DNA from 3 places in the Paenibacillus sp. FSL H8-0548 genome. Region 2 is predicted to be linked to each of the others. Evidence: riboswitches for the same ligand, from Rfam matches in the RefSeq annotation. Region 2 holds a riboswitch; each other region holds the start of a gene.
What was found. Region 2 has a riboswitch for cobalamin ahead of MHI37_RS15310 (ABC transporter substrate-binding protein). Riboswitches for the same ligand answer to the same signal wherever they lie in the genome.
Positions count from the first base shown of each region.

Region 1: linked by a shared signal. The riboswitch ahead of MHI37_RS20965 (S-layer homology domain-containing protein) and the one ahead of MHI37_RS15310 (ABC transporter substrate-binding protein) in region 2 are both predicted to bind cobalamin.
Region 3: linked by a shared signal. The riboswitch ahead of MHI37_RS09845 (DUF4430 domain-containing protein) and the one ahead of MHI37_RS15310 (ABC transporter substrate-binding protein) in region 2 are both predicted to bind cobalamin.

Region 1 is NZ_CP152049.1:4,798,574-4,801,853, forward strand. It holds gene MHI37_RS20960 (DUF4430 domain-containing protein) at 1-251, opposite strand, end outside; gene MHI37_RS20965 (S-layer homology domain-containing protein) at 275-1,891, opposite strand; cobalamin riboswitch at 2,040-2,241, opposite strand; gene MHI37_RS20970 (DUF6855 family protein) at 2,330-2,734, opposite strand; gene MHI37_RS20975 (beta-L-arabinofuranosidase domain-containing protein) at 2,792-3,280, opposite strand, start outside.
Region 2 is NZ_CP152049.1:3,622,696-3,625,975, reverse strand. It holds gene MHI37_RS15315 (iron ABC transporter permease) at 1-800, opposite strand, end outside; gene MHI37_RS15310 (ABC transporter substrate-binding protein) at 805-1,797, opposite strand; cobalamin riboswitch at 1,940-2,094, opposite strand; gene MHI37_RS15305 (hypothetical protein) at 2,290-2,733, shown strand; gene MHI37_RS15300 (sulfite exporter TauE/SafE family protein) at 2,747-3,280, opposite strand, start outside.
Region 3 is NZ_CP152049.1:2,329,751-2,333,030, forward strand. It holds gene MHI37_RS09840 (methyl-accepting chemotaxis protein) at 1-887, shown strand, start outside; cobalamin riboswitch at 960-1,156, shown strand; gene MHI37_RS09845 (DUF4430 domain-containing protein) at 1,307-3,280, shown strand, end outside.

The DNA.
Region 1 (3,280 bases), 1.2 Mb from region 2:
TTTGCAGCATCTGCAGGCATTGGCGTCGCCGCTTCAGCGTTATCTGCTGTGCTTATCGGATCATCCTGCTGCAGATCATCAGAAATCGCCGAATCAGTCGTCTCAAGAGCGACCTCAGCCTCTATGCTGCTATTCGCCAGCTTCTCCGAGCTCTTCGGATAATTTCCGCCCCAGAAAAACGCAATAGCGAGCACGCCAATGATCAATAAAGCTGTCAACCATTTTTTGTTATTCATTTTTTTGTTATTCATTCACCCATTCGCTCCCTGCACCCTCATCCTTTTACATCCGTCATATCATATAGACCCGTTTGTCCTTTAACCATTCGCTCATAAGCAACAAGACTGTACAAGGCTTGATCCGATGCCATCAAATCCACTTCTCCGGGCTTCGCTCCGCCATTATCCGTTCCACCCTGCTTCACATGATAAAATCCTCCGTTTGGTGCAGCGAAGCTTAATAAAGCATCGATGGTGGAATATCCATTTTTAACAAATCTCGAATCCTGATGTGGATGAATGCCTAGGCCCGACAAAGCTACGATAACTTGAGCAACGCTCTCCGAGCTAACAGAGTCCCCGCTTGCAAACCCTCCATCTGCACTTTGTGCCTTCGACAGCCAGGTAATGGCACGATCTACGGCCGCTTTTACGTTATCCTTTGTTTCGTAATAAGGTGTAAGCCCCTGAATGACCATAGCTGTAACATCTGCATCTGCCGCATCAGCATTTGCGCCTAACGCCCATCCACCGTCCTGAAGCTCCCTGTTCAAAATAAAATCAATCAGAAGCTCTCTCGTGGTCTGCGTCTTCACGCCTGCAACAACTGGAATTTCATAGTGCTTGCTGTCGAGCGCAATAAGCGCGAAAATCGGACCGTTAATGCCCTGCTTGATTAACGTTTCATAGTCGGCAAGAGGTTCTCTTAGGCTGTAGCCTGCAACGTCGTCAATGTTTTTCCCAAGTGCGGTCAGCGCCAAAATAACTCTATCGTATTCCGTATATTTCACGCTATGAAGCTTGCCTGCTTTTTCCTTCATCGTTTTTTCTACATTCGATAAATAGTTAGCAAAATAGGCATCTGGAACCGCTGCACTTGAACGTGCCAGTGCTACGATAGTCCAATCACCGCCGACACTTGCAATAGCCGGATCAGTTACAGCCTTCTGCATAAAGGCTGCCGTTTGAATGATCTGCTTCGTTATCGCATCTATTTTGTCAGGATCTGTCTCGTTCTCAGCAGGCTTTTCTGCTAGCTTGTAATCGTAGGCTCTCATCGCTACAACGGCCGCCATTTCTCTCGTTACAGAAGCCTTTGGCTGGAAGCCTGATTGATCGCCCGTCATTAATTCAAAAGCAACAATTGTTTCAATATCTGCCTTCGCCCAAGCGGCGGCCGCATCTATATCTTTAATGACTGCTGGTGACTTAATGGGCTCGATCGCCAATGCCCTCACGAGAGTTGCTGCCAATTGCTCACGGGTAATACTCTCATTCGGATTAAACCTTTCATTAAAGCCGGACATATATCCCGCATGATCAGCCGCCGTCACATAAGGATAAAACCAATCCTTTTTCGCAACATCAGTAAAATTCCCAGCCCTGTCCAAGGTCATATCCAGCTTAAGAACAGAGACTAGCATTTTAGCAAACTCTGCTCTTGTAACCGCAGCCTTCGGATTAAATTTCCCATTGCTGCCTTGCACGAAGCCATTTTGCGTAGCATCGCCGATCGCGCTGTATGCCCAATCAGAGAAGGCATCTGCATCCGTATACAAATGGTGTAAATCAACACGGCTTGCAGCACTCGCTGCATCCCTGCTCCAAAAGCCCGTTGAAAGAAGCAAACTTATAACTAAAGCCCACGCCACAAACCTATTTTTTCTCATCATAAAATCTTCCTTCCCTATCTAGTCCTATATTGTTATGACATCAGAGCATCAAAAAAAACCTCACAACAGGAATAGTTAAGAGGTTTACTAGCGGGTGCAATTAAAGGATTCATGCACTAATAAACACCTTCCTATCCATCGTAGAGTTAACGGTGTATGAGAAACAGGCAGGTATTCTGACTTAGAATCATCACCCTTACAGCTTTCCACCGCTTCTCAGTGGCATGCTTGCAAGGACTCCTCTTTCACAGTGGCGGGACCGTGTGGGATTTTCACCCTCTTCCCTTTTAACCAATGGATGCTTTCACTCAAAATAAAACATCATTGGCACCTTTTTCTCCTATTCAATTTTCTTGCTCATCATATCGAATTATGGACCTTTTGTCTATGTAAAAACAACAGCCAAGGATTCTAAAATAGCATCCTTGGCCGCTGCTTTTATATTGATTTCATACGATTGCTTCTTGGCTTATGCTCTACTTCTGCAAGTCCTAATTCCTCCATCAATGGCGGTATGTACATGCCAAATCTACCTCGGAAGCCTTTTTTCAAGCCATACCAGCCGCCAAGCGGATTTTCAGGCGAACGTCCCCACGCCTCGACAGTCCCTTCTTTTGCAGGCTTTTGCTCATCTGCACTGCCTAGCTCTATCCAGTCGTTATGCCCCTTTAGCATGGCAGTTAAATCCGCAATACAACGATAATCATAATGCAAAACCGTTTTCCCTACCGTGCACACTAAAATTTCAATACCATCTTTTTCGTCTTTGTACATTTCGTATTCTGACGACTGCGGTGGAGTTTTTAATTTCCAAGGATTATCCTTTGTACCCAATATGCTCATGTTATCCATTCTCCTTTTCGATTACGGCTCACACACGGACAAGAATACGCTATTTTCTTAATTCGGTAAATGGTTTTCTGTCATAAGCGGAAAATATACGGTATAGCTTTCATCCTTTATTTCATACAGAGGAACAAACCGAATGCCCCTCTCCTGCCCTCTCGTACGGTAATAGCCAGAGTTCCACCAGCTATGGTTACGTTCCCGATCTGGGACGAGCAGAGTTTCCAGCTGCTCAGCATTTCCAATCAGCCGCCGCTGCTCATCCACCAGCCCTGCGAGTACGATCGGACCATCCATAAAGGCATAAGTTCCCGCTTCGCCTGGCAGCTGTTCAGCCCTCAGTGCCTTCGGAAGCTCGACACGTACAATGTCTCCATCCTCCCATTCACGCTCAAGCATCACATAGGAGGTAGGCTGCCAATCACCCTCCTGCTCCACACCGTTGATCGAGATCACGGCTTTCTCTTGCAGCCACCACGGAAGTCTCAGCTTTAGGCAGAACTGCTCTTTTAAAGAAAGTGAAATTTCAATTTCATAAATAAA
Region 2 (3,280 bases):
CCTATAACACCGGATACGGATACGGCAGCTGCTGTTAATAGCGTTGAGCTGATTAGTACAATTAGCTTTGTGCGTTCCACGCGTATGCCCAGATGGGCTGCATGCCGCTCGCCAAGCACGAATAAATTTAGAGATTGACCATATAAGAGCAAGATCGGCAGACCTAGTGCTAGAAGCGGAAGCAGCATATAAACATTGCTCCAGCTGCGCATAGCTAGCGAACCCATTAGCCAAAACAAAATTTGGTTCACAACGCCCTCCGACATCGATACCATGAAGGATACAAAGGCGCCTAAAAACGCTTGTAAAATGACTCCTGACAAAATCAATGTTTCAATCTGCATGACCCCGTTGTTTCGTGACAGCCAGAAAACGCCTAACAACGTAACTGTTCCTGTTCCGAATGCAACGAGCGGTATCGTCCACATGCCAAGCGCTGTCTGCAAGCCGAACAAAATAATAAATGCAGCGCCGACTGAGCAGCCCGAGGCAACCCCTAATGTATAGGGATCAGCAAGCGGATTGCGAAGCACTCCTTGAAAGCCAGTACCAGCTAGTGCAAGGCATGCCCCAACAAGGACAGCAAGCAATACGCGCGAGAGCCGTACCTGCGTTACGATTGCAATTTCTGCGGACGAATAAGGAACTGGCTGATCAGACAGCCAAGGCAGTTGATGCAGCATGATTCCCCATACGTCCCTTACTGAGATGCCGGCTGATCCTATCGAAAGGCTGACAACGATAGAAACAGCAAGAAGGAGCATAGCTGCTCCTCCATACCAAACCAATTTATATGTCATTTTATTATTTTACGAGATCCGGGTGAATAACTTTAGCAAGCTCCAGCAAACCATCAGCAAGACGCGGTCCTACGCGTACGAGCGGATCCTCGGTCACTGCATGCATATGCTTGTTCTTCACTGCATCGATGACATTCCAGCCTGGGCGGCTTTCAATGCTCACAACGATAGGATTCGGCTCCTCCTTCAATGCAGGATATATAATAAACTCTGGGTTTTTCTTGACGATATCCTCAGCGCTAATCTCGTACCAGCCTGGGAGCGAACCGGAAATGTTGCTGCCGCCAGCGAGCGTAATAAGCTCATCAAGAAATGTGCCGGAGCCTACAGTCCAGCCAGCATCGAACTCTAAGTATACCTTCTTCTTCTCGGCATCCTTAACCGCTTCAGTTACCTGCTGCTTTACTAGGCTCATATGCTCAGCAATTGCAGCTGCCTCGGATGGTTTATTCATAATATGGCCTAAATTTTCGATTTTGGCAATGACTGCATCGTAGGTGAGCGGATCTGTTGCATAAACGTTGATGTTCAGCTCGCGAAGCTTCGCAATCGCTTCTGTATTCATTGACGATGATGCGAGTACAAGATCGGGCTCAAGGGCGAGTACCGCTTCAATATTAGTCGTGATATCGCCTACCTTTGGCTTAGACGCAACCTCCTCTGGATAATTGCTCCATTCATCAACTCCAACAATCTGCCCGCCAGAGCCTATAGCATAAATGGCTTCTGTTTCACTAGCTGCAAGCGTGACGATCTTAGTTGGCACTTCCGTAAAGGTGATTTCTTCTCCTGTATCATCCTTTATCGTAAAGGGATAAACAGTGGCACTCCCTTCTGGCGAAGGCTCATGCGTCGTTGTTTGCCCAGATTGATTTGCTGTATTTGTTGGCTTGTTCTCGGTATCCTTGACATCACCGCATGCAGCTGTAATCATAACCAGCATCGACAATAGCAAAGCGAATAACAGCTTCATCCTATTACTGTTTTTTCCAATCATCTTTTACTACACTCCCATAATTTTTTTCGTATGAACAACAAAAAGCATCTCTGACAAAGGTGTCAGAAATGCTGTTATACGCTGCTTAGCCGTTAGCTTAAGCGAATAGCTTCTCCAACACTTTCCCCAAGTCCACGTAGGTTTAAGCGTTACATAAACAGGCAGATTTTCTGACTCGGCAGCTGCAGCGCTGCTATTGCATAGCTGCTGTGCCTTACAGTGGCGGGTCCGTGCCGGATTTTCACCGAGCTTCCCTATTAAGCGTAAGCTAAGACCATCTATGTGGACATTCATCCTCATCGCTTAGCTCCTGCACCTGTTCACTTCAATCTATGAGATTATCAGTAGTAAATATAACATTGACCCATAAAATTTGTCCAATACTGACCTAGCTATATGAAATGAAGGGTACCAGTTCTGCTCACAGCATTCACCGCATAGGTAACGTAATGAGCGATATTCGGATTAAGGCGAAGGAGGTTTTTATTAAAAATGACGTCTGAGCCAAAAGCACATGCTCCCTTCATCAAATATATACTCATATTTGTTGTGCTAGCGCTGCTTGCCAGCTTGACATTTATTTGGCTCCGTTCAGGAGCTAAAGCTGCTCCCCCAATTACAGAACATACATTTGAGCTTGGTCAAGCTGTTTGGGAGATAGATGCCTACCCTGCCAAGGTGCTTCAAGAAAACCACTTCGAGGTTGGCCTTACAGATCTAACGGGTGCTCCCTTGCAGGGTGCAATTCTTTCCGTCAAGCTTGAAATGCTGAATATGGTTTGTGGAGATTATGAATTTCAAATGACTGAAGTTCTGCCAGGAAAGTATTCTGGTGAAGGAATACCTTTGATGGCAGGCAAATGGAAAGCAACAATAACGCTGGAAAAAGCAGAGCATAGCTACACCCTCGTTAGAGTGCTGCAAGCGATTCATTAGCAGCATTGCTTTCTTACCACAGCCACGGATTAATAGAAGGAATAAAGCCGTTAGCGGCCAGTCCTCGCAATATCGAGATGATTCCAACAGCTAAAGCCGTTGCTACACTCGCTTTCCTCATAAACCGACGCCACTTTTTGTTTGCGAATGCTGCGATAGATGCAGCCGCCGCTAACGCAGGAAAGGTTGATAAACCGAATAAGGCCATGACGGCCGCCCCTTCGAGCCATGATCCCGTGGAGGCTGCCGTCATTTGCATCGCATAGGTCAGGCCGCAGGGCAAAAAACCGAACGAAATTCCCGTAGCGAGCAAATGTCTAGTTTCTTGACTTTCTGACCGCTGTACTCCCCCAGCCAAGCGCTTATGGAGAAAGGCCGATAATCGATGCATGAATGGCAGCTGAAATCTCCTCCACAGCCAGAGCAGCAAGAAGCAGCCGCCTATAATAGAAGCTAAGCCCTGTACCCCTGCGAGTCTGCCTGCTACATCGACGAAGGAGCCAACAGCACCCATCACACTTCCCAGCAAGGTATAAGATAATATTCG
Region 3 (3,280 bases), 1.3 Mb from region 2:
ATGCTGGCAAGCTGAGCGTAGGCTCGCATCAGAGCAGAGAGCTCTCGTCCCAGCTTGCCTCTACGGTTAACGAAATGGCGATTGGCGCGGAGAATCAAGCAGATGGTGCTGTTGAGGTTGCGAGGTCGATGGAGGATATGGCTACAAGTGTTGGAAGAATTGCTTTTTCCTCAAACATAATGGCGGAAGCATCAAGCGATATGCTGGCTGCTGCCGAGGAGGGCCATGAAAAAGCGAATAACGCTGTTGGGCAGATGGAGAGATTAGGCACGGCAACTGCTGCTATCTCGCGTGTCATCGGACAGCTTAATGAGCGCTCATCTGAAATTCAAGAAATGGCAGGCACCATTGCGGCTATTGCGAATCAGACGAATTTACTGGCGCTGAATGCGGCTATTGAAGCAGCTCATGCTGGCGAGTATGGCCGAGGGTTCGCAGTCGTATCAGGCGAGGTGAGGAAGCTTGCGGAGCAGGCATCGAATCATGCCGGTCATATTGCAGAAACGATCAATGAAGTGCTTGCCTTAACCGCAGACGCGGTCGGCGCAGTAAATACGGGGGAGCAGGAGATGGAGCAAGGAATGAGGATCGTACACGAGCTGAAGGATTCCTTCGATACGATCTGGAAGGAGTCCCGTCAGGTTACGCTGCAAATTCAGGACGTATCTGCTTCGACTCAGGAAATGGCGGCAGGCAGTGAACAGGTCAGTGCCTCTGTTGATACAATGGCTCAAGTAGCAAAGGATACTTCGGTCCATGCTGCCCAATCAGCGGCTGACACGGAGCATCAAAATCAGCTTGCCGAAGAGACGCTAGCGCTAGCCTCGTCAGTGAATGAGCTCTCCGAGGAGCTGCGGAGATCTATTGAGCGGTTTAGGATTGAATAAACTTTTTTTGCAATAAGCCCTTTGTTTAATCAGCTATATCTGATACAATTCACAAATCAACTACTTACAATTTAATAGAATAGCTTGTATGGTGCTGCCGTAAATATTCGTATGCAGCTTAATAGGGAAGTTCGGTCAAAGTCCGACGCGGTCCCGCCACTGTATCGCAGAGCTGACTATCAGTTAATCCACTGTCTATTTAAGACGGGAAGGAGATAGTTTGGCAATGAAGCGAAGCCAGGAGACCTGCCATAGAAGCGCTCTATATTTCTCACGAGGATGGGAGGGAGATGTTTATTTGTGTTTTGCAATAGGTATAAGTAGGCCTATGCGTGAATACACAGGTATGACCAAACATCTTGCCAATACGGAAAGGTGTTTTTTTTTTGTTTACATATGATGAAAAAGGAGAGAAAGCTTTGATTACATTTAATAGATTTATGAAAAAGATGCTTCCTGCTATGTTGGTTTTTGTTCTAATTTTTGGGTTATTTGCACCACAGGTAAGTAAAGCGGCAGATCATACAGACAACACTTCATTAAATACGATGATTGAGAAGACTGTTGATTATTATAAAAATAGAAATACAGAACTGACCTCTTGGTGGGATCTCGTTGCACTTTGGGGTGCGGGTCAAAATTTAAGTGACGGCAGCTGGCAGCTTCCGCCTTGGTATAAAACTGATCAAGGATTGCTGCCGACCGCATCAGGAACCGAGCATATCAATTACATCTTTGGTTTGCTAGCTATGGGGGAAGATCCTGCACATGCCTGGGAAACCAATCGTAATCTGTATGCAGAGCTTGCTGCTCAGCAAAATGCAACTACAGGGGCAATTGGAAATGGATTGACAAACAGGCATATGTGGGCAATGCTTGCACTTGATACAGGAGCGAAGCTGGGAAGCTCTGTCGGTACGTGGGATGCAGCGGCTAAGCAGAAGGCTGTAGATTATTTGTTGAGTAAACAGCTTTCAGACGGGGGCTTTGCTTTCTTCGGAACGACTTCTGACGCTGATATGACAGGTATGGGGTTACTTGCGCTAGGAAATTATCAGAATGATAGTGCTGTTCAAAGTGCAATTGTAAAATTAAAAGCATTTTTAAAAACAAAGCAATTAAACGGAGAACATGTAATGTTTGGCAACAACTCCAACAGCATGTCAGCAGTCGTAACGGGCTTGACAGCAATTGGAGAGGATGTTTTATCAGATGCGTGGACTGATAATGGCAACAGTATTCTGGATTCCTATGCACTTTTCCAAGTGCAGAATGGGGCTTTCAAATATTTAGAAAGTCAGTCAAATGCAGATGCTATGGCGACTAATCAGTCACTTATCGCATTACTAGATACCAAATATCAGAAGACGGTATGGCATCGCTTCGCTGATATTAAACTGCCAGTTCGGGTTTCGGTAGAAGTAGACGGCATTTCTGATCGTATTTACGAGAAAAATATCGTTTCTGTTCCGCAAAGTACGAACTCGGCAACGGCTTTAGATGCGCTTAAGTACGCACTAGACAAAGCAACACCTGCTATCCTTTACAACATTGTAAATAGCAGCTATGGTCCATATGTACAAGGAATAGACGAGCAAGAAGCGGGCTCCCTTGGCGGCTGGGATGGCTGGATGTACGAGGTTAATGGAGCTGCACCAGATGTAGGTGCAGGAGAATACCAGCTCAAAGAAAATGATAAGGTTCGATTCTATTATAGTCGTTACCCAGCTATTGCGACCGCGGCAGAGCTGGCAGGCGGCACAACTGATCCCTATGTTGATGTTACACTTGTAGGAGATGATTTCAGCAGTGAGGCCATTTCCGCTGAGAATTGGATTATTAATACAAACTCAGCAGACCTAACGGTTCAATCTATAACGAGTGTAAATAACCAAACCGTTAGAATTCAGCTTCATGGTCAAGTAACGAGTGAGCCGATTACGATTCAAGCATTATCAGCGGCATTAATTAGTAAGCAAAAGAGTAATACGATTACTCTGAGAATTCCGGTAAAAGCTAGTCTGCAGGTTGACGGGATATCAGGGGCAATTTTTGCAGCACAAGAAGTTAAAATTAAAAACACTGAAAATCCGACAACAGCGCTAGATTTGTTGAAGAAAGCTCTTGATCAAGCAGTTCCAAAGATTAGCTATGAGATCGTAAATAGCAGCTTCGGTCCTTATGTGAATGCGATTGACGGTCAGGCAGCGGGCAGCCTTGGCGGCTGGGATGGCTGGATGTTTGAAGTCAATGGAGCTGCGCCATCCGTTGGAGCGGCTGCTTATGAGCTTAAAGAAAATGATGAGGTTCGTTTCTATTACAGCAGATGGCCTGCTCTTTCTACGACTACAAAAATTGCAAATGGCGCTTCAAATCCTGCTGTAGAAGTTTTG